Regions from separate parts of the Solibacillus sp. FSL R7-0682 genome, predicted to be linked through region 2. Evidence: a T-box and tRNA genes for the amino acid it is inferred to sense, from the RefSeq annotation. Region 2 holds a T-box; the other regions hold tRNA genes.

Region 1 (6,388 bases), 2.6 Mb from region 2:
GTATAAATAATTTACATAAGTATGTTACCTTCAAAATGATTACGGTAACTGCATTAATCTTTATTTTCGATTAGAGATTACCCCAAACGTAGATGCCATAATGTATGGTTGTCCTTGTAATGACTTCAATTGATCCGGTGTGCCAGTTACTACGACCCCAATAATTTTCACATCACTTTGATCTAAGACTCCATCTTTCCCTACTAAAGCTTTATACACTTCGTCTGTTTCCCACTTAAAGTTCTTACTTTCTCTGAGACTTTCAATGTTATTAATAAAGGATGTAATCTCGTTGTGTTCGAGAAGTTCGGATTGTTGTGCTTTTGGTTTTGACTGCTCGGACTGAAATCCAAAAATTAACGGATAATTCGCTGGAATCGTATTCTGTCCTTGCTTTAGAAAATCCATTCGTTCTTCTGTATAGGCATCTACCCACCACCAGTCTACTTGTACATCCGAAGGTAGCTTACTTTTGATTTCTTCAAAATGATAGGCTTTGTCAAAAGATAGCCCTAATTCCACTAAAGTATTTTTTTCAAATTGATTGAGTTCATTCATATTATCTTTATAAACATCGTATGATATTTCTGGATGATAAAAAAACATTTCTCGATCACCAGTTTGTAAATTAAAGCGTTCGATTTGATTGTGCTTTGCTAATGAGTCTGAACCTTCTATTTGGATGGATCCTGAGCTATAATTAAAAAGCGTTCCAAATAAATTGTAATCATTCTCAACAGGTTCCCAAATATACGGTCTATGATTTTCTCCAAGTACTTTGTATGTTGTTGTATTTATTTTTCCACCGAACAAATTATAATCATACGTTTGATTGCTAATTTGAACATTTGGGGAGCTAATTTCTTTATATACTCGAATATCATCCATTACTTCCTGGGCACTGTTTAATGATAAAGTTCTAAGGCCGTACCAAAATCCTATTAGAACAATAGGCGTAACAATGATTGTAATCCCAATAATTTTTATCGTAGATCTTAATCTTGCCTTTCTCATCAATTTTTTCGTTTTTGTTTCATCAAACAAAAAATCATCTTGTTTTTCATTCATCATAAATGTCCTCCTTATAGCGTTTTATAAATTCTTCCTTTGCTCGTCGAACATGCGTTTTTAACGTATTTTCATTCATATTCATAAAAGCTGAAATTTCCTTGTACGACAATCCCAACTCATATTTCAGCACTAATAATTCCTCATGCAAATTGGATAACATGTTAAGTGTGTCTCGAATATCTTTAGATTTTTCCCTTTTTAAAACGAGAATTTCTGGAATATTAGCTAACGATACTAATTGAACTTCATCTGTATTGGATGTAGGATGGCGCTTTTCTTTTCTCTTAAGATCGTAAAATTGATTGGTGGCTACACGGTATAGCCAGCTCATGACTTTATCTGATTGAATTCCGTTTTTATGCAATAAAAATTTATAACATGTATCTTGCACAATATCTTCTGCATCTTCATGGGCTAGTCCACGTCTTCTCAAATAACGATATAATACGGTTCCCACTTGTTGAATAAATTCATTCATTGATTCCTTTGCCATGTCTACCTCCCTTCTGCCTATACAACGCAGAGCTCAACAAAAAGTTTACATATTATAAAATATTTTATAAATAACTTTATTTGTTTATCCATAGTTGCAAGGGGGAGCTCGAGGATAATAATGAACTTCCGAATTGCATATAATATTTCGTCAATCTTGCTTAATATTGCACTACATATATTTTCTTAACTTCCTATTAAACAGATATAAAATGGCGTAAATAAAATTAACTAAATGAAACTTCTTCGATTACGAATACGTAGATAGTACAAGACTAAATGGATTAAAGGAGAATAGAGTAATGAAAAACCACGAAATCGATTACGTGCTTCACGGTGACGATATGCAATTTGTAGAGGTGGAATTAGATCCACAAGAAACAGTTGTTGCGGAAGCTGGCAGCTTAATGATGATGGATGACCAAATTCGGATGGAAACAATTTTTGGTGATGGTGCAGCAGGTTCAGGCGGCTTGATGAGCAAATTAATGGGAGCTGGCAAACGTTTAATAACAGGCGAAAGCTTATTCATGACAACGTTTACAAACACTGGTGGAGGCAAGCGTAAAGTATATTTTGCAGCACCTTATCCTGGAAAGATTATCCCAATGGATTTAAGTCAATTAAACGGTAAAATTATCTGTCAGAAAGATGCCTTTTTAGCTGCTGCAAAAGGTGTATCGGTTGGGGTTGAATTCCAGCGTAAATTATCCGCGGGTTTCTTTGGTGGTGAAGGTTTCATCATGCAAAAATTAGAAGGCGATGGTATGGCTTTCGTGCACGCGGGCGGGACAATTTATGAGCGTAAATTACTGCCAGGTGAAACATTACGCATTGATACAGGTTGCTTAGTAGCGATGACACAAGACATACGCTACGATATTGAAATGGTAAAAGGTGTTAAAACTGCGTTATTCGGTGGAGAAGGTTTATTCTTTGCAACCCTTTCTGGGCCAGGTACAGTATGGGTACAATCCTTACCGTTCAGCCGTTTGGCAAGCCGTGTATTCGCAGCTGCACCAGTCTCTCAAGGTGGGGGCGGTAAAAGCTCCGATGAAGGCGGAATAGGCGGCTTATTTGACTTATTCAATAAATAATCTTTTCTATTGTTAAATTCTGCAGGTTCCTTTCACACAATGAAGTCAGCTAACAGGCCTGACTTTATTGTGTAAAAGGATTTTTTTATACATAGCTAAAATCTCCGAGGTTATCGGCTAAAGCAAGCTCTATTTCAAAACAAAAAAGTATGCAGCATATGCTGCATACTTATAAATGACCCGTACGGGATTCGAACCCGTGTTACCGCCGTGAAAGGGCGGTGTCTTAACCACTTGACCAACGGGCCATGGCTCCGAAGGCAGGACTCGAACCTGCGACCTGCCGGTTAACAGCCGGATGCTCTACCAACTGAGCTACTTCGGAATAATTGTATGGTGGGCCTAAATGGACTCGAACCATCGACCTCACGCTTATCAGGCGTGCGCTCTAACCAGCTGAGCTATAGGCCCTATAATGGAGCGGGTGATGAGAATCGAACTCACGACATCAGCTTGGAAGGCTGAGGTTTTACCATTAAACTACACCCGCATTTATGGTGGGTTTGGACGGAATCGAACCGCCGACACTTAGAGCTTCAATCTAATGCTCTACCAACTGAGCTACAAACCCACAAATGGCGGTCCCGACCGGGATCGAACCGGCGATCTCCTGCGTGACAGGCAGGCATGTTAACCGCTACACCACGGGACCATTTGGTTGCGGGGACAGGACTTGAACCTGCGACCTTCGGGTTATGAGCCCGACGAGCTACCACTGCTCCACCCCGCGATAATACTATAGTTTTATTAAATTGGTTGCGGGGACAGGACTTGAACCTGTGACCTTCGGGTTATGAGCCCGACGAGCTACCACTGCTCCACCCCGCGACAATACTATAAATTTTTAAATGGTGGCGGCAGAGGGAGTCGAACCCACGACCTTTCGGGTATGAACCGAGTGCTCTAGCCAACTGAGCTACACCGCCGTAATTTAGATTTCAATAATTTTATGATGGAATCTAACAGAATTAAACTGCTTTTCCATCTGTGCTACATACTAAAATGATATGGCGCGCCCGGCAGGAGTCGAACCCACAACCTTCTGATCCGTAGTCAGACGCTCTATCCAATTGAGCTACGGGCGCAAATATGTTTTAAAAAAATGGTGCCGAGGGCCGGAATCGAACCGGCACGGTGATCACTCACCGCAGGATTTTAAGTCCTGTGCGTCTGCCAGTTCCGCCACCCCGGCATTTTAGAATAGAAGACAAGGTGCTGTTCTTCACTAACCTACTTCTTCAAAATGCTTAAGATATTTTTATTCTGACAGTTTATACAATTTTATAAAACTGGTGAGCCATGAAGGACTCGAACCTTCGACCCTCTGATTAAAAGTCAGATGCTCTACCAACTGAGCTAATGGCTCTCTTTAAAGATGGTGGAGGGGGACGGATTCGAACCGCCGAACCCTAAGGAGCGGATTTACAGTCCGCCGCGTTTAGCCACTTCGCTACCCCTCCAACAAATAACTTATTGAAGTATAAAATTCCAATAAAAAAAGCGAAGCGACGTCCTACTCTCGCAGGGGGAAGCCCCCAACTACCATCGGCGCTAAAGAGCTTAACTTCCGTGTTCGGTATGGGAACGGGTGTGACCTCTTTGCCATTATCACTTCACTTGCACATGGATGTGCTGGCGTCTACGTTGTCACATGGATGTGACGTTCTTAGTAGACGTACCTTTAAGGTCTTCATACACTACACTATCCTTCGTCAACTTCCTGCGTTCATTCAGTTACGTACCTGAGTACGCGCCTTCATTCACTTAGTCGTTTCCTTGACTAGCTTGTGTCTTGAAACCCTTCTATTGAAAATTTGTTCTTTCAAAACTGGATAAACGTTTCATTGAATTTGCAATAAAATGTGGTTAAGTCCTCGACCGATTAGTATTCGTCAGCTCCATACGTCACCGCACTTCCACCTCGAACCTATCTACCTGATCGTCTTTCAGGGGTCTTACTTACTTGCGTAATGGGAAATCTCATCTTGAGGGGGGCTTCATGCTTAGATGCTTTCAGCACTTATCCCGTCCACACATAGCTACCCAGCGATGCCTTTGGCAAGACAACTGGTACACCAGCGGTGTGTCCATCCCGGTCCTCTCGTACTAAGGACAGCTCCTCTCAAATTTCCTACGCCCACGACGGATAGGGACCGAACTGTCTCACGACGTTCTGAACCCAGCTCGCGTACCGCTTTAATGGGCGAACAGCCCAACCCTTGGGACCGACTACAGCCCCAGGATGCGATGAGCCGACATCGAGGTGCCAAACCTCCCCGTCGATGTGGACTCTTGGGGGAGATAAGCCTGTTATCCCCGGGGTAGCTTTTATCCGTTGAGCGATGGCCCTTCCATGCGGAACCACCGGATCACTAAGCCCGTCTTTCGACCCTGCTCGACTTGTAGGTCTCGCAGTCAAGCTCCCTTATGCCTTTACACTCTTCGAATGATTTCCAACCATTCTGAGGGAACCTTTGGGCGCCTCCGTTACCTTTTAGGAGGCGACCGCCCCAGTCAAACTGTCCGCCTGACACTGTCTCCTACCCCGCTAAGGGGCATGGGTTAGAAGTTCAATACAACCAGGGTAGTATCCCACCGACGCCTCCTTCGAAGCTGGCGCTCCGAGATCTCTGGCTCCTACCTATCCTGTACAAGTTGTACCAAAATTCAATATCAGGCTACAGTAAAGCTCCACGGGGTCTTTCCGTCCTGTCGCGGGTAACCTGCATCTTCACAGGTACTATAATTTCACCGAGTCTCTCGTTGAGACAGTGCCCAGATCGTTACGCCTTTCGTGCGGGTCGGAACTTACCCGACAAGGAATTTCGCTACCTTAGGACCGTTATAGTTACGGCCGCCGTTTACTGGGGCTTCAATTCGCAGCTTCGCTTGCGCTAACCACTCCTCTTAACCTTCCAGCACCGGGCAGGCGTCAGCCCCTATACGTCACCTTACGGTTTTGCAGAGACCTGTGTTTTTGCTAAACAGTCGCCTGGGCCTATTCACTGCGGCTCTCATGCGCTTGCACGCTCAAGAGCACCCCTTCTCCCGAAGTTACGGGGTCATTTTGCCGAGTTCCTTAACGAGAGTTCTCTCGCACACCTTAGGATTCTCTCCTCGACTACCTGTGTCGGTTTGCGGTACGGGCACCTCTCACCTCGATAGAGGCTTTTCTTGGCAGTGTGAAATCAGGAACTTCGCTCATACGAGCTCGTCATCACAGCTCAACGTTATAGTGTGCGGATTTGCCTACACACACGCCTTACTGCTTGAACAGAGACAACCAACGCTCTGCTTACCCTATCCTACTGCGTCCCCCCATTTCTCAAACGGTGAGGAGGTGGTACAGGAATATCAACCTGTTGTCCATCGCCTACGCCTATCGGCCTCGGCTTAGGTCCCGACTAACCCTGAGCGGACGAGCCTTCCTCAGGAAACCTTAGTCATACGGTGGACGGGATTCTCACCCGTCTTTCGCTACTCATACCGGCATTCTCACTTCTAAGCGCTCCACCAGTCCTTCCGGTCTGACTTCAACGCACTTAGAACGCTCTCCTACCACGCATACCAACGGTATGCATCCACAGCTTCGGTGAATCGTTTAGCCCCGATACATTTTCGGCGCAGCGTCACTCGACCAGTGAGCTATTACGCACTCTTTAAATGATGGCTGCTTCTAAGCCAACATCCTGGTTGTCTAAGCAACGCCACATCCTTTTCCACTTAAC
Region 2 (6,388 bases):
GCTGCTGAAGAAAATAGTGATGCGGGCTTAGGTGGATTTATCTATAATATTATTCCAGATAATTTTTTTGGTGCACTTGCGAATGGGGATCTATTACCTACTTTACTTTGCGCAGTTTTATTTGGGATTGCAGCTGCTGCACTTGGTGAAAAATCAAAACCAGTCATTTCGTTTTGTGAACAAGTATCTGAAATTTTCTTCAAAATTGTAGGAATGGTAATGAAAGTATCGCCAATCGGTGCTTTCGGAGCAATGGCCTATACAATAGGTAACTTCGGACTTGGTTCATTAAAATCCCTTGGCCTATTAATGGTCGCTGTGTACATTACTATGTTTTTATTCATCGTTGTTGTCCTTGGTTTAATCGCTCGTTTTTACGGCTTTAATATATTTAAATACATTGCTTACATTAAAGATGAGATTTTCCTAGTAATCGGGACATCTTCATCTGAATCCGCATTACCATCCATGATGCGGAAACTTGAAAACTTAGGCTGTTCTAAGCAAGTAGTAGGACTTGTTGTCCCAACCGGTTATTCATTTAACTTAGACGGTACCTCGATTTATTTATCAATGGCAGCATTATTTATTGCGCAAGCGTATGGCGTAGACCTATCTTGGATTGAAGTTATTACTTTATTAGGGGTACTGATGATTACTTCAAAAGGTGCCGCTGGTGTTACAGGTTCTGGCTTCATTACATTAGCTGCTACTTTAGCCGCCTTCCCAATGGTTCCAGTCGAAGGGATTGCATTACTTATTGGGGTAGACCGCTTCATGTCAGAAGCCCGTGCTGTTACGAATTTAATCGGTAACGGGGTAGCATGTGTCATTGTATCGAAATCTGAAAAGGAATTCCACGAAACAGAAGCAGGTCATGCAATTGCTATAAAATAATTAAAAGACATTTCCATTGGTGTAAAACACCATAAGGAATGTCTTTTTAGTTTAAATAACTTAAAAAGCAATACCATTAAGCAACGCAAATGCTACAACAATTCCTAAAACAATTACGACTAAAATTGAGGCAAAAAAGGCTTTCCATTTTGACAATTTATGTACCTCTGATATTCCAACAACCGTTAAAATAAATGTCCAAATACTTGCCACCATTACAAAGGTTCCACAAATAAATTGAATAATATAATCTGCAAGCGTACTTTCTATGTACGGAATTTCGAAGAAGGATTGTGGTGCAAATTGCATCCAAAATAGGATCACTGGTAAAAGCCAAATATAAGGCACCATTGTCATACTAATCATACGAAACATCTCTTTGAAAGTACCTTTTCCACCTAATACTTTCGCTGATAACAATAATACCCCAGCAACGAGCGCTGTCGAAAGAAAGTAGAACAATATTCCAGACATAAATGCTGAAAAAACAATATCACCTAATGAAGACTGTCCATAAATATCTGTTCCGATTAAGGTCACCAAATTGCTACCAAACATACCAATGATTCCAATAATCATAAAATATGAAAGTTTTTTCTCTTTTAAAACATATTGAAATGTATCACGAGGCTTTATCGCAATACTTAGAATTGCATGCCGATCATCTACATGCGTTAATTGTTGTCCACTCAAAATGTAAACCTCCTACAATAATGCATAACTTTTATTATACCTATATTAGGAGGTGAATCAAAGAGATTGCATAGGAATGTCTTATTTTTAGTAAGTAAAATTAATCTAGTTCCCTAATAGGTACATATCCTACATTTTCAAGCAATCGTTGCCCTTCATCTGACAGCATCCAATCAATAATTTCCTGACTTTTTGGATTACTGTTTTGTGTGGTTACAATATAAAACTCATTCGTAATCGGATAGGTATTTGACCGAATCATCTCTTTTGTTGGAGCCACACCATCGATTTCCAATAATTTAATCTCTTTATTTTGTACCATTTCATTCGAATAATAACGGAATGTATAACCAATTGCATTTTTATAATTACGATAGTTTGCAACTTCTTCAATAATACTTCCCATACCTTGTGCTACATTTTCAGTAGGTGCATCCATTATTGGTGTATCATCCATTAAGTTTTGCAGAGCTGTTTGAGAGCCACTGTCTTGCGGTCTCTGGAAGGCACGAATCGCATCACTTCCACCCCCAACTTGTGACCAGTTTGTAACTTCACCAGAATAAATATCCTTTATTTGTTGAAGTGAAAGCCCTTCAACTTTATTTTTTGCATGCACAAAAAAGACAAATGCTTCTTTGCCAATCGGCGTAAGCTTTAATTCTACACCTTGTATTTTCGCTCTATTTTTTTGCTGCTCAGAAGGCGCTAATACAAAAATGAGATCGACACGACCATCAATTAAATTTTGATATGCTGTAGGTGTTTTATTCACCATGACTTCGCTATCATAAGGGTTATATTCTTTTTCTGGATACAATGCTTCAGCCACCGCTGCGTATAAGGGATAAAAAGCTGTTGCCCCATCAATAATTGGCAACGATTCTGTTAGTTGAACGGTTGCCTGCTTCTCTAATTTAACAACTGAATCAACAGTCGAAAACGGTATATATTGATAAACATCAACATCTGCACCAACCGTTGGAATACGGTTTTTCAAATAATATTGAATGGGTTGAATTAATGCAATTGAAAGTGCTAACACACTTATACTAGCTACAATAAGATTCCGCTTTTTGGATGTAAAAAAACGAAATGTAAAGAGAATACAATTTATCAAAATTACTATACCGGCTGTAATCACAAAAGGAATCCATTGAATATTCCCATTCAATAATACAATTAATAATAAACCTATTGTAAAGTGAATAAAAACAATCAATAAAACAACAACAACTATTATATTGTAAATAGTTTTTGACCAATCCATTGTCTACACCCCCATAATAAAACCATTCGACAATAAAGGTCATTATCCTTTTTATTCCAAATAAAAAGGCTTCCCAAAAAGAAAAATAGTCATTTTCTTTAGGGAGCCTCTTTATCATAATGTCCATTCATTAACTACTTTGTTCTATTTAATGCAAAGAGTTATACAAACTTCACCATATGGTATTTTTTCTTACCACGGCGAATAATGGCAAATGCATCTTCCAAACGGTCAGTTGAATCAACAACGTATTCTAAATCCGTTATCTTTTCTCCGTTTACACTAATCGCGCCATTTGTGACATCTTCACGAGCTTGTCGTTTTGATGATGAAATGCCTGCTTCAACGATTAATTCCACAATGTTTTTATCATCTTTTGTAACCTCTATAGAAGGAACACCAGAGAACGCAACTTTCATTTCTTCTACTGATAACGCTTTTAAATCACCAGAGAATAATGCTTTTGTAATACGCTCAGCCGCTTCTAGCCCTTCTTCACCGTGAATTAAGCGTGTCATTTCTTCCGCTAATGCTTTCTGGGCTTTACGTAAATGTGGCTCTTCTTCCACACTAACAGCCAAGCTTTCAATTTCTTCTCGTGTTAAGAATGTAAAGATTTTTAAGTACTTAACTACGTCTGCATCTGCTGCGTTAATCCAGAACTGGTAAAACTCATATGGAGATGTTTTTTTCGCATCTAACCAAACGGCACCACCAGCTGTTTTACCAAACTTTGTACCATCCGCTTTCGTCACTAGTGGAATTGTAATACCAAAAGCTTTTGCGTTTTCATCATGCGTTTTACGAATCATTTCAAGACCAGTTGTAATATTCCCCCACTGGTCTGAACCACCTACTTGAATACGAACATTGTGGTGATCGTATAAATGATTGAAGTCGATCCCTTGGATTAATGTGTATGCAAATTCAGTAAATGAAATTCCTGAATCTAAACGTGAAGCAACCGTATCTTTATTTAAAATGTAATTTACATTAATTAATTTTCCGTAATCACGTAGGAAGTCGATTAATGTCATTGGGCCAACCCAATCATTGTTATTAACTAATTTTGCTGCATTTTCTGCACCCGATGAAAAGTCGAATAAACGCTCCATTTGACGTTTTAACCCTTGAACGTTTTGTTCTACTTGCTCCATCGTTTGTAATTGACGCTCTTCAGAACGACCAGATGGATCTCCTACTGTACCTGTCGCACCACCAACAAGTAAAATCGGTGTGTGACCCGCTTTTTGGAAGCGACGTAATGTTAATAAAGGTACGATATGACCGATATGCATTGAATCTGCAGTTGGATCTACCCCAACATATAACGACACCTTTTGCTCATTAAGTAATTTTTCCATACCTTCTGCGTCAGTTTGTTGGTACAACAATCCGCGCCATTGTAAATCTTGTAGTAATTCATTCATCTGTACTCTCTCCTTTTACATGTTTTATTGTTTACCATGTAAGGAAATAAAAAACGTCCCTACACGCAAACTGCATGCAGGGACGTCAAATTATCATCATTTAACGCGGTACCACCCGGCTTGAAGAAATGTAACCTTTCTTCCACTTTAAGCGTCTATATCGCGACGAAACGTTCAAGCTCCAAGTACGTAATTCATGAAAACACTTTGTCTAGCTTTCACCATCCGCTAGCTCTCTACATCAGGGAATGTCTCCACTACTTCAAACTCTTCTTTGCTTGAAATTATAAGTTCTATTCTACTCAATATATGAACGATGTCAATAACTATGTTCGTTTAGATATCAAATATGCTATAATAAACAAGATTTTAGGAGGTCGATGAAGTGAGAAAATGGCTCGATAAATTAAATGAAAAAATCGAAATCCTTGTTTCTTCAAAAAGGATGCGTCACTTCCGTATTGCTGGAGACGTATTTTGGAACTTATTCCTATTAGCTATAATCTTTATTGTCACAATCACAATTTTTGTTGGCAGTATCGGTGCAGGTTATTTTGCTTCTTTAGTTAAAGATGAACCTTTACGCTCAAAAGAAGATATGCGTGAACAAATTTTTAGTTACGACGAAACAAGTGAAATATATTTTGCAAACGATATTTACATAGGGAAAATCCGTACAGATTTAGATCGCCGAGAAACATCGCTTGCTAATATATCACCAACTGTTATTAATGCTGTTCTTGCGACAGAGGATGAATATTTCCGTGAACATACTGGTATTGTACCAAAAGCCGTATTACGCGGGTTGCTTCAAGACGTATCGAATTCATCTACACAAACAGGTGGTTCTACATTAACGCAACAATTAATTAAAAATCAAATTTTAACAAATGAAGTTTCATATGAACGTAAAGCGAAGGAAATTCTACTTGCTGTACGTTTGGAGCAATTTATGACGAAGGAAGAAATATTAGAGGCATACTTAAATATTATTCCGTATGGTCGTAATTCATCTGGTCGAAATATCGCCGGAATTGAAACAGCTGCCCAAGGTATATTCGGTATATCCGCAGCGAAATTAAATCTACCTCAAGCTGCCTATATCGCAGGAATTCCTCAAGCACCTTTTAAATATACGCCGTTTACAAATAAAGGCGAGCGGAAAAGTGCGGAAGGGATGAAGCCAGGCATCGATCGTATGAAAACTGTATTATACCGTATGCAAGAAGCCGGTTATATTACTGACAAAGAATATGAAGAGGCTCTCACTTACGATATTACGAAAGATTTAAAAGAATACGAAGAGCGACCTGAAGATAAGTATCCTTGGTTAACAGCTGAGCTAGAAATGCAAACAAAAGAAATTTTCGCAAAAATTCTAGCTGAAAAGGATGGCGTTGATCCAGCTCGTTTACAAGAAGAGTCCAATTTGAAGGATAAATACACGATTTTAGCAGACCGTACAATTCGTTCAGGTGGTTATCGCATTTACTCAACAATTAATAAAGACATGTATGATGCAATGCAAAAAGTAACGGACGAATTTACATTATACGGACAAACTTATAAGAAGAAAGAAAAGGACCCTGAAACGGGGGAAGAAATCGAAGTAGATGTTCCTGTACAAACTGGTAGTATTGTCATTGAAAATAGTACAGGAAAAATTTTAAGCTTCGTTGGTGGCCGTGATCACCAATTAGAGCAATTAAATCACGCAACACGAGCATATCGTTCTAATGGTTCTACGATGAAACCATTACTCGCTTATGCACCTGCACTAGAATATGGTGTCATTGGCGCAGGTAGCCCGGTTGTTGATGTGAAGTTTGTTCGTGAATATGATGACTATAAACCAGTAAACTATAACCCTAATCAAGAGTTAGGAATTATACCTGCTCGTCAAGCAGTTGCATCTTCACAAAACTTGCCGGTACTACGTCTATATAATTCAATTTTAGACCGTCGCCCTGCCACGTATCTTGAAAAAATGGGCTTCTCTAAATTAACGGCAGGTGATTATGTTAACCTTTCAACTTCTATTGGTGGGTTAACTTATGGTGCATCAGTAGAAGAAAATGTAAATGCATACGCTACATTC
Region 3 (6,388 bases), 450 kb from region 2:
AAAAGTGCGGGGATGAGGTGTGGGTAGCGGAGAAATTCCAATCGAACCTGGAGATAGCTGGTTCTCTCCGAAATAGCTTTAGGGCTAGCCTCGTGATTGAGAATACCGGAGGTAGAGCACTGTTTGGACTAGGGGGGCATCTCGCTTTACCGAATTCAGACAAACTCCGAATGCCGGATATTTATACACGGGAGTCAGACTGCGAGTGATAAGATCCGTAGTCAAAAGGGAAACAGCCCAGACCACCAGCTAAGGTCCCAAAGTAATCGTTAAGTGGAAAAGGATGTGGCGTTGCTTAGACAACCAGGATGTTGGCTTAGAAGCAGCCATCATTTAAAGAGTGCGTAATAGCTCACTGGTCGAGTGACGCTGCGCCGAAAATGTATCGGGGCTAAACGATTCACCGAAGCTGTGGATGCATACCGTTGGTATGCGTGGTAGGAGAGCGTTCTAAGTGCGTTGAAGTCAGACCGGAAGGACTGGTGGAGCGCTTAGAAGTGAGAATGCCGGTATGAGTAGCGAAAGACGGGTGAGAATCCCGTCCACCGTATGACTAAGGTTTCCTGAGGAAGGCTCGTCCGCTCAGGGTTAGTCGGGACCTAAGCCGAGGCCGATAGGCGTAGGCGATGGACAACAGGTTGATATTCCTGTACCACCTCCTCACCGTTTGAGAAATGGGGGGACGCAGTAGGATAGGGTAAGCAGAGCGTTGGTTGTCTCTGTTCAAGCAGTAAGGCGTGTGTGTAGGCAAATCCGCACACTATAACGTTGAGCTGTGATGACGAGCTCGTATGAGCGAAGTTCCTGATTTCACACTGCCAAGAAAAGCCTCTATCGAGGTGAGAGGTGCCCGTACCGCAAACCGACACAGGTAGTCGAGGAGAGAATCCTAAGGTGTGCGAGAGAACTCTCGTTAAGGAACTCGGCAAAATGACCCCGTAACTTCGGGAGAAGGGGTGCTCTTGAGCGTGCAAGCGCATGAGAGCCGCAGTGAATAGGCCCAGGCGACTGTTTAGCAAAAACACAGGTCTCTGCAAAACCGTAAGGTGACGTATAGGGGCTGACGCCTGCCCGGTGCTGGAAGGTTAAGAGGAGTGGTTAGCGCAAGCGAAGCTGCGAATTGAAGCCCCAGTAAACGGCGGCCGTAACTATAACGGTCCTAAGGTAGCGAAATTCCTTGTCGGGTAAGTTCCGACCCGCACGAAAGGCGTAACGATCTGGGCACTGTCTCAACGAGAGACTCGGTGAAATTATAGTACCTGTGAAGATGCAGGTTACCCGCGACAGGACGGAAAGACCCCGTGGAGCTTTACTGTAGCCTGATATTGAATTTTGGTACAACTTGTACAGGATAGGTAGGAGCCAGAGATCTCGGAGCGCCAGCTTCGAAGGAGGCGTCGGTGGGATACTACCCTGGTTGTATTGAACTTCTAACCCATGCCCCTTAGCGGGGTAGGAGACAGTGTCAGGCGGACAGTTTGACTGGGGCGGTCGCCTCCTAAAAGGTAACGGAGGCGCCCAAAGGTTCCCTCAGAATGGTTGGAAATCATTCGAAGAGTGTAAAGGCATAAGGGAGCTTGACTGCGAGACCTACAAGTCGAGCAGGGTCGAAAGACGGGCTTAGTGATCCGGTGGTTCCGCATGGAAGGGCCATCGCTCAACGGATAAAAGCTACCCCGGGGATAACAGGCTTATCTCCCCCAAGAGTCCACATCGACGGGGAGGTTTGGCACCTCGATGTCGGCTCATCGCATCCTGGGGCTGTAGTCGGTCCCAAGGGTTGGGCTGTTCGCCCATTAAAGCGGTACGCGAGCTGGGTTCAGAACGTCGTGAGACAGTTCGGTCCCTATCCGTCGTGGGCGTAGGAAATTTGAGAGGAGCTGTCCTTAGTACGAGAGGACCGGGATGGACACACCGCTGGTGTACCAGTTGTCTTGCCAAAGGCATCGCTGGGTAGCTATGTGTGGACGGGATAAGTGCTGAAAGCATCTAAGCATGAAGCCCCCCTCAAGATGAGATTTCCCATTACGCAAGTAAGTAAGACCCCTGAAAGACGATCAGGTAGATAGGTTCGAGGTGGAAGTGCGGTGACGTATGGAGCTGACGAATACTAATCGGTCGAGGACTTAACCACATTTTATTGCAAATTCAATGAAACGTTTATCCAGTTTTGAAAGAACAAAAGATGAATAAAATCATCAAAAAAATATTAAAAAACACTTGATATTTATGCAAGATGTAGTATAATAAGTAATGTCTTTCAAAATAAGTCTAGTGATGATGGCAAAGAGGTCACACCCGTTCCCATACCGAACACGGAAGTTAAGCTCTTTAGCGCCGATGGTAGTTGGGGGCTTCCCCCTGTGAGAGTAGGACGTCGCTAGGCTTACATATAAATCATTCCGAAGTAGCTCAGTGGTAGAGCAACCGGCTGTTAACCGGTTGGTCGTAGGTTCGAGTCCTACCTTCGGAGCCATATTAATCTTGGAGAGTTGTCCGAGAGGCCGAAGGAGCACGATTGGAAATCGTGTATGCGGGTAACCCTGCATCAAGGGTTCAAATCCCTTACTCTCCGCCAGCCAATTTTATTAATGGCCCGTTGGTCAAGTGGTTAAGACACCGCCCTTTCACGGCGGTAACACGGGTTCGAATCCCGTACGGGTCACCATTTCCATTATTAAATCCAGCATGGAGGATTAGCTCAGCTGGGAGAGCACCTGCCTTACAAGCAGGGGGTCGGCGGTTCGAGCCCGTCATCCTCCACCATAAAAAAATAGTATTATCGCGGGGTGGAGCAGTGGTAGCTCGTCGGGCTCATAACCCGAAGGTCGCAGGTTCAAGTCCTGTCCCCGCAACCAAATGGTCCCGTGGTGTAGCGGTTAACATGCCTGCCTGTCACGCAGGAGATCGCCGGTTCGATCCCGGTCGGGACCGCCATTTTAATAAATTTAATTTATATGGGTCAGTAGCTCAGTTGGTAGAGCATTAGATTGAAGCTCTAAGTGTCGGCGGTTCGATTCCGTCCTGACCCACCATATAAAGATTTTGCCGGTGTAGCTCAGTTGGTAGAGCAACTGACTTGTAATCAGTAGGTCGAGGGTTCGACTCCTTTCGCCGGCACCATTACCTGGAGGGGTAGCGAAGTGGCTAAACGCGGCGGACTGTAAATCCGCTCCTTAGGGTTCGGCGGTTCGAATCCGTCCCCCTCCACCATCTTTATAGGGGCATAGTTTAAAGGTAGAACTACGGTCTCCAAAACCGTCAGTGTGGGTTCGATTCCTACTGCCCCTGCCAATTTTTAAAATAAACATAATAATTTTCATGGCGGTTGTGGCGAAGTGGTTAACGCACCTGATTGTGGTTCAGGCATTCGTGGGTTCGATTCCCATCAGTCGCCCCATTTTTAATATAAAACATTTAAAGCTTTGGGGTATAGCCAAGCGGTAAGGCAACGGATTTTGATTCCGTCATGCCCTGGTTCGAATCCAGGTACCCCAGCCATTTTTTTATTTTGCGGAAGTAGTTCAGTGGTAGAACACCACCTTGCCAAGGTGGGGGTCGCGAGTTCGAACCTCGTCTTCCGCTCCAATATTATGGCGGCATAGCCAAGTGGTAAGGCACAGGTCTGCAACACCTTTATCACCGGTTCAAATCCGGTTGCCGCCTCCATAATTTATCAAATCGGTTAAACCGGTTTTTTTTTACTCTTTTTTTGTTTTGCCGATATGGCGGAATTGGCAGACGCGCCGGACTCAAAATCCGGTTCCTTCTGGAGTGTCGGTTCGACCCCGACTATCGGTATACTTAGCTTAATGTAGCTTACACAATAAAAGCGTCAAAGCCTTATTAAACAAGGGTTTGACGCTTTTTGTGAATTTAGGTAGAACACCTATTACCAATTAATATAAAAGGAGGTGCAAGATGAAAATTAAGTCAATTTTAATTCCTCTTTTAGTATTGATACTATTTGGTTGTAATTATAATGATGAAAACACAATTAGTCATGAAAAACAAAATAATAAACAACTAAATAAGATGCAAATAGTTTCTTCAGATGAAGATGATTTTACTTTTACAATTACAAGCGATAAAAAAATATACTCCAAAGGTGAAAAAGTTGATATTGAAGCAAACCTTTTGTATAACGGGAAATCTTCCGAAGTAATAGTAAGAGGTGGAGGAAATTTAATCACCTCGGAAGTATTGAATGAACTTGGAGAAGAAATTAGTCCACGCTATTCGAGAGAGGATATTGCTCTTCCTTACACTTTTGCAAAAGGTCAACCCGTCATACTTAATACAACTGACATTGATACAACGCATTTAGATCTTGGCAAAGTTACAGTTAATGCAACTGTTGAATTTTATCTAAATCAAAAAGATTATAAGTTAAATAATGAATTGGTTTTTACTATTAAATAAATTCCTACTCTTTATGGCATATAGCAAACGGTGAAGCCTGAATATAGCAAACGTCATCTTTTTATTTACTGTCGAAGGGTGCTAAATTATTGCAAGTATGTGGTTTTGTTTATTAAGTAATATCTAGAGTATCCGTATCAATTCACGTGAAGAATCCTTAAGAAATTAAGGATTTTTTTTTTTATTTAATATGAACGAGTTGCTATTCATTTAATAAAAACAGTTATAATTTCAATAAAATTGTGAACTTTAATTTATATCGAAGAAATGTTAATGGAATTCAATTAGAATGGACATATTGTAGTTTAATTTAAATCATTATACCTCATTAGAATGTATTTGCTAAATTTACGGAAGTAGGGAAGTTACTTGAATAATACAGAAACTAATATGAAATGGATAGAGGCTAATAATTATGATGAGTTAAGTAAACTAGCCGCTGACATATTTAAAAATCAGTTAAAGAAAAATAGGAATACGGTGTTTGGGATGGCGACAGGTGGCACGCCAAAAGGATTTTATCAAGAACTTGTTCAAGCGTATAGAGCTGGGGACATTTCGTTTGCTGAGGCAAAAACGTTTAACTTGGACGAGTATGTTGGAATTGATCCAGCAAATAAAGCTAGCTATCATTATTATATGAATCAATACTTATTTAATCATATTGATATAAAACCGGAAAATATATTTGTGCCAAAAGGTAATACGGATGATTTATGTAATGCTGCAGCTCATTACGAGGAACTGATTGAACAGGCTGGGGATATTGATATTCAATTACTAGGTATTGGTGTTAATGGTCATATTGGATTTAATGAGCCCGGTACATCCTTTAAAACAGGTACGCATGTTGTAAATCTCACTGCCTCAACTCGTGAAGCTAATAAAATATACTTTAATTCGATTAATGATGTACCGACTAAAGCAATTACAATGGGGATCCAAACAATATTAAATGCCAAAAAGGTAGTATTATTAATTGCTGGGGCTACTAAGCAAGATGCATTTGATCGCTTACGTAGTGGTGTGATTTCCGAGGATTTCCCTGCAAGTGCCTTACACACTCATGCAGATGTTGTCGTTATTTACACAGAGGTAAAATAAGAAAAGGAGTGCAATTATTTTCTGCACTCCTTTTGTCTATTTTTTTATTGTAGAGACGATTACACCTGCAATTACTGTTAAGCCACCAATTATTTGAGCCACGAATAATCGCTCATCTAAAAATAGCACAGCAAAAATGGTTGCAAATACAGGGATGAAATTTAAATAAATGCTGGCTTTATTTGCTCCTAATGCAACAACTCCAGTATTCCAACTTAGAAAAGCAATAATAGAGGCAACGATACCTACGTATAAAATGCCACTTATTGTAGAAATGCTCCATGTAATCGAATGCTCTGTTGCAAGTAATTCATAAGCAGTAAACGGAATAAGCATAATTGCACCGATCGCAATCGTTACTAAAAATGTAGAGTTGCCTGGTAATTTACCTGCATATTTTTTGATGAGCAATGAATAAATACTCCAACAAAATACAGCAATAAGTACGATTAAGTCTCCTTTATTAAACGTAAATGAAAGAAGGCTTTTCAAGGAACCACCTGATATGATAAAGATAACTCCAGTAAGGGATAGTAATGTCCCGAAAATTTGATATTTCGATAAATGTTCCTTTAACAAAATAAAGCTTAATATGTATATCATAATGGGCGTCGAAGAATTCATTAATGAAGCATTAATAGAGGTTGTATAGTGAAGTCCGATATAGACAAGTGTATTAAATGCTGCAACCCCAGTGAATGCTAATATAAGGACAATACCCCAATGTTGTTTAAGAATAGGCCATTCTTTTTTAGTACGGCGATAGGTGATTGGGAAAAAAATTAAAAATGCGACGATCCAGCGTAAAAATGCGAGCGTGATAGGAGGAATGTCTCCAGAAATCGCACGTCCAATAACAAAG

Evidence for each region. The T-box of region 2 lies ahead of tyrS (tyrosine--tRNA ligase). A T-box ahead of a tRNA ligase gene usually reads a tRNA of that ligase, here a tRNA-Tyr.
Region 1: it encodes a tRNA-Tyr, which carries the amino acid that the T-box ahead of tyrS (tyrosine--tRNA ligase) is inferred to sense. The anticodon was not compared.
Region 3: it encodes a tRNA-Tyr, which carries the amino acid that the T-box ahead of tyrS (tyrosine--tRNA ligase) is inferred to sense. The anticodon was not compared.

What each region holds. Positions count from the first base shown of each region.
Region 1 covers NZ_JBBOUI010000001.1:3,601,072-3,607,459, forward strand. Annotated here, with positions in the region: gene MKZ17_RS18020 (anti sigma factor C-terminal domain-containing protein) at 61-1,071, opposite strand; gene MKZ17_RS18025 (RNA polymerase sigma factor) at 1,061-1,564, opposite strand; gene MKZ17_RS18030 (TIGR00266 family protein) at 1,866-2,660, shown strand; tRNA gene MKZ17_RS18035 (tRNA-Glu) at 2,837-2,908, opposite strand; tRNA gene MKZ17_RS18040 (tRNA-Asn) at 2,910-2,985, opposite strand; tRNA gene MKZ17_RS18045 (tRNA-Ile) at 2,995-3,071, opposite strand; tRNA gene MKZ17_RS18050 (tRNA-Gly) at 3,077-3,150, opposite strand; tRNA gene MKZ17_RS18055 (tRNA-Phe) at 3,156-3,231, opposite strand; tRNA gene MKZ17_RS18060 (tRNA-Asp) at 3,237-3,312, opposite strand; tRNA gene MKZ17_RS18065 (tRNA-Met) at 3,316-3,390, opposite strand; tRNA gene MKZ17_RS18070 (tRNA-Met) at 3,414-3,488, opposite strand; tRNA gene MKZ17_RS18075 (tRNA-Met) at 3,510-3,586, opposite strand; tRNA gene MKZ17_RS18080 (tRNA-Arg) at 3,669-3,745, opposite strand; tRNA gene MKZ17_RS18085 (tRNA-Leu) at 3,764-3,852, opposite strand; tRNA gene MKZ17_RS18090 (tRNA-Lys) at 3,951-4,026, opposite strand; tRNA gene MKZ17_RS18095 (tRNA-Tyr) at 4,037-4,120, opposite strand; rRNA gene rrf (5S ribosomal RNA) at 4,161-4,276, opposite strand; rRNA gene MKZ17_RS18105 (23S ribosomal RNA) at 4,523-6,388, opposite strand, start outside.
Region 2 covers NZ_JBBOUI010000001.1:1,031,106-1,037,493, reverse strand. Annotated here, with positions in the region: gene MKZ17_RS05340 (dicarboxylate/amino acid:cation symporter) at 1-897, shown strand, start outside; gene MKZ17_RS05335 (Yip1 family protein) at 958-1,590, opposite strand; gene MKZ17_RS05330 (PstS family phosphate ABC transporter substrate-binding protein) at 1,691-2,860, opposite strand; gene tyrS (tyrosine--tRNA ligase) at 3,022-4,290, opposite strand; T-box leader at 4,366-4,574, opposite strand; gene MKZ17_RS05320 (transglycosylase domain-containing protein) at 4,676-6,388, shown strand, end outside.
Region 3 covers NZ_JBBOUI010000001.1:578,369-584,756, forward strand. Annotated here, with positions in the region: rRNA gene MKZ17_RS02920 (23S ribosomal RNA) at 1-2,134, shown strand, start outside; rRNA gene rrf (5S ribosomal RNA) at 2,271-2,386, shown strand; tRNA gene MKZ17_RS02930 (tRNA-Asn) at 2,402-2,476, shown strand; tRNA gene MKZ17_RS02935 (tRNA-Ser) at 2,487-2,578, shown strand; tRNA gene MKZ17_RS02940 (tRNA-Glu) at 2,594-2,668, shown strand; tRNA gene MKZ17_RS02945 (tRNA-Val) at 2,691-2,766, shown strand; tRNA gene MKZ17_RS02950 (tRNA-Met) at 2,784-2,858, shown strand; tRNA gene MKZ17_RS02955 (tRNA-Asp) at 2,862-2,937, shown strand; tRNA gene MKZ17_RS02960 (tRNA-Phe) at 2,960-3,035, shown strand; tRNA gene MKZ17_RS02965 (tRNA-Thr) at 3,048-3,123, shown strand; tRNA gene MKZ17_RS02970 (tRNA-Tyr) at 3,130-3,213, shown strand; tRNA gene MKZ17_RS02975 (tRNA-Trp) at 3,221-3,294, shown strand; tRNA gene MKZ17_RS02980 (tRNA-His) at 3,325-3,400, shown strand; tRNA gene MKZ17_RS02985 (tRNA-Gln) at 3,427-3,501, shown strand; tRNA gene MKZ17_RS02990 (tRNA-Gly) at 3,514-3,588, shown strand; tRNA gene MKZ17_RS02995 (tRNA-Cys) at 3,596-3,669, shown strand; tRNA gene MKZ17_RS03000 (tRNA-Leu) at 3,720-3,801, shown strand; gene MKZ17_RS03005 (hypothetical protein) at 3,922-4,422, shown strand; gene nagB (glucosamine-6-phosphate deaminase) at 4,813-5,526, shown strand; gene MKZ17_RS03015 (DMT family transporter) at 5,563-6,388, opposite strand, start outside.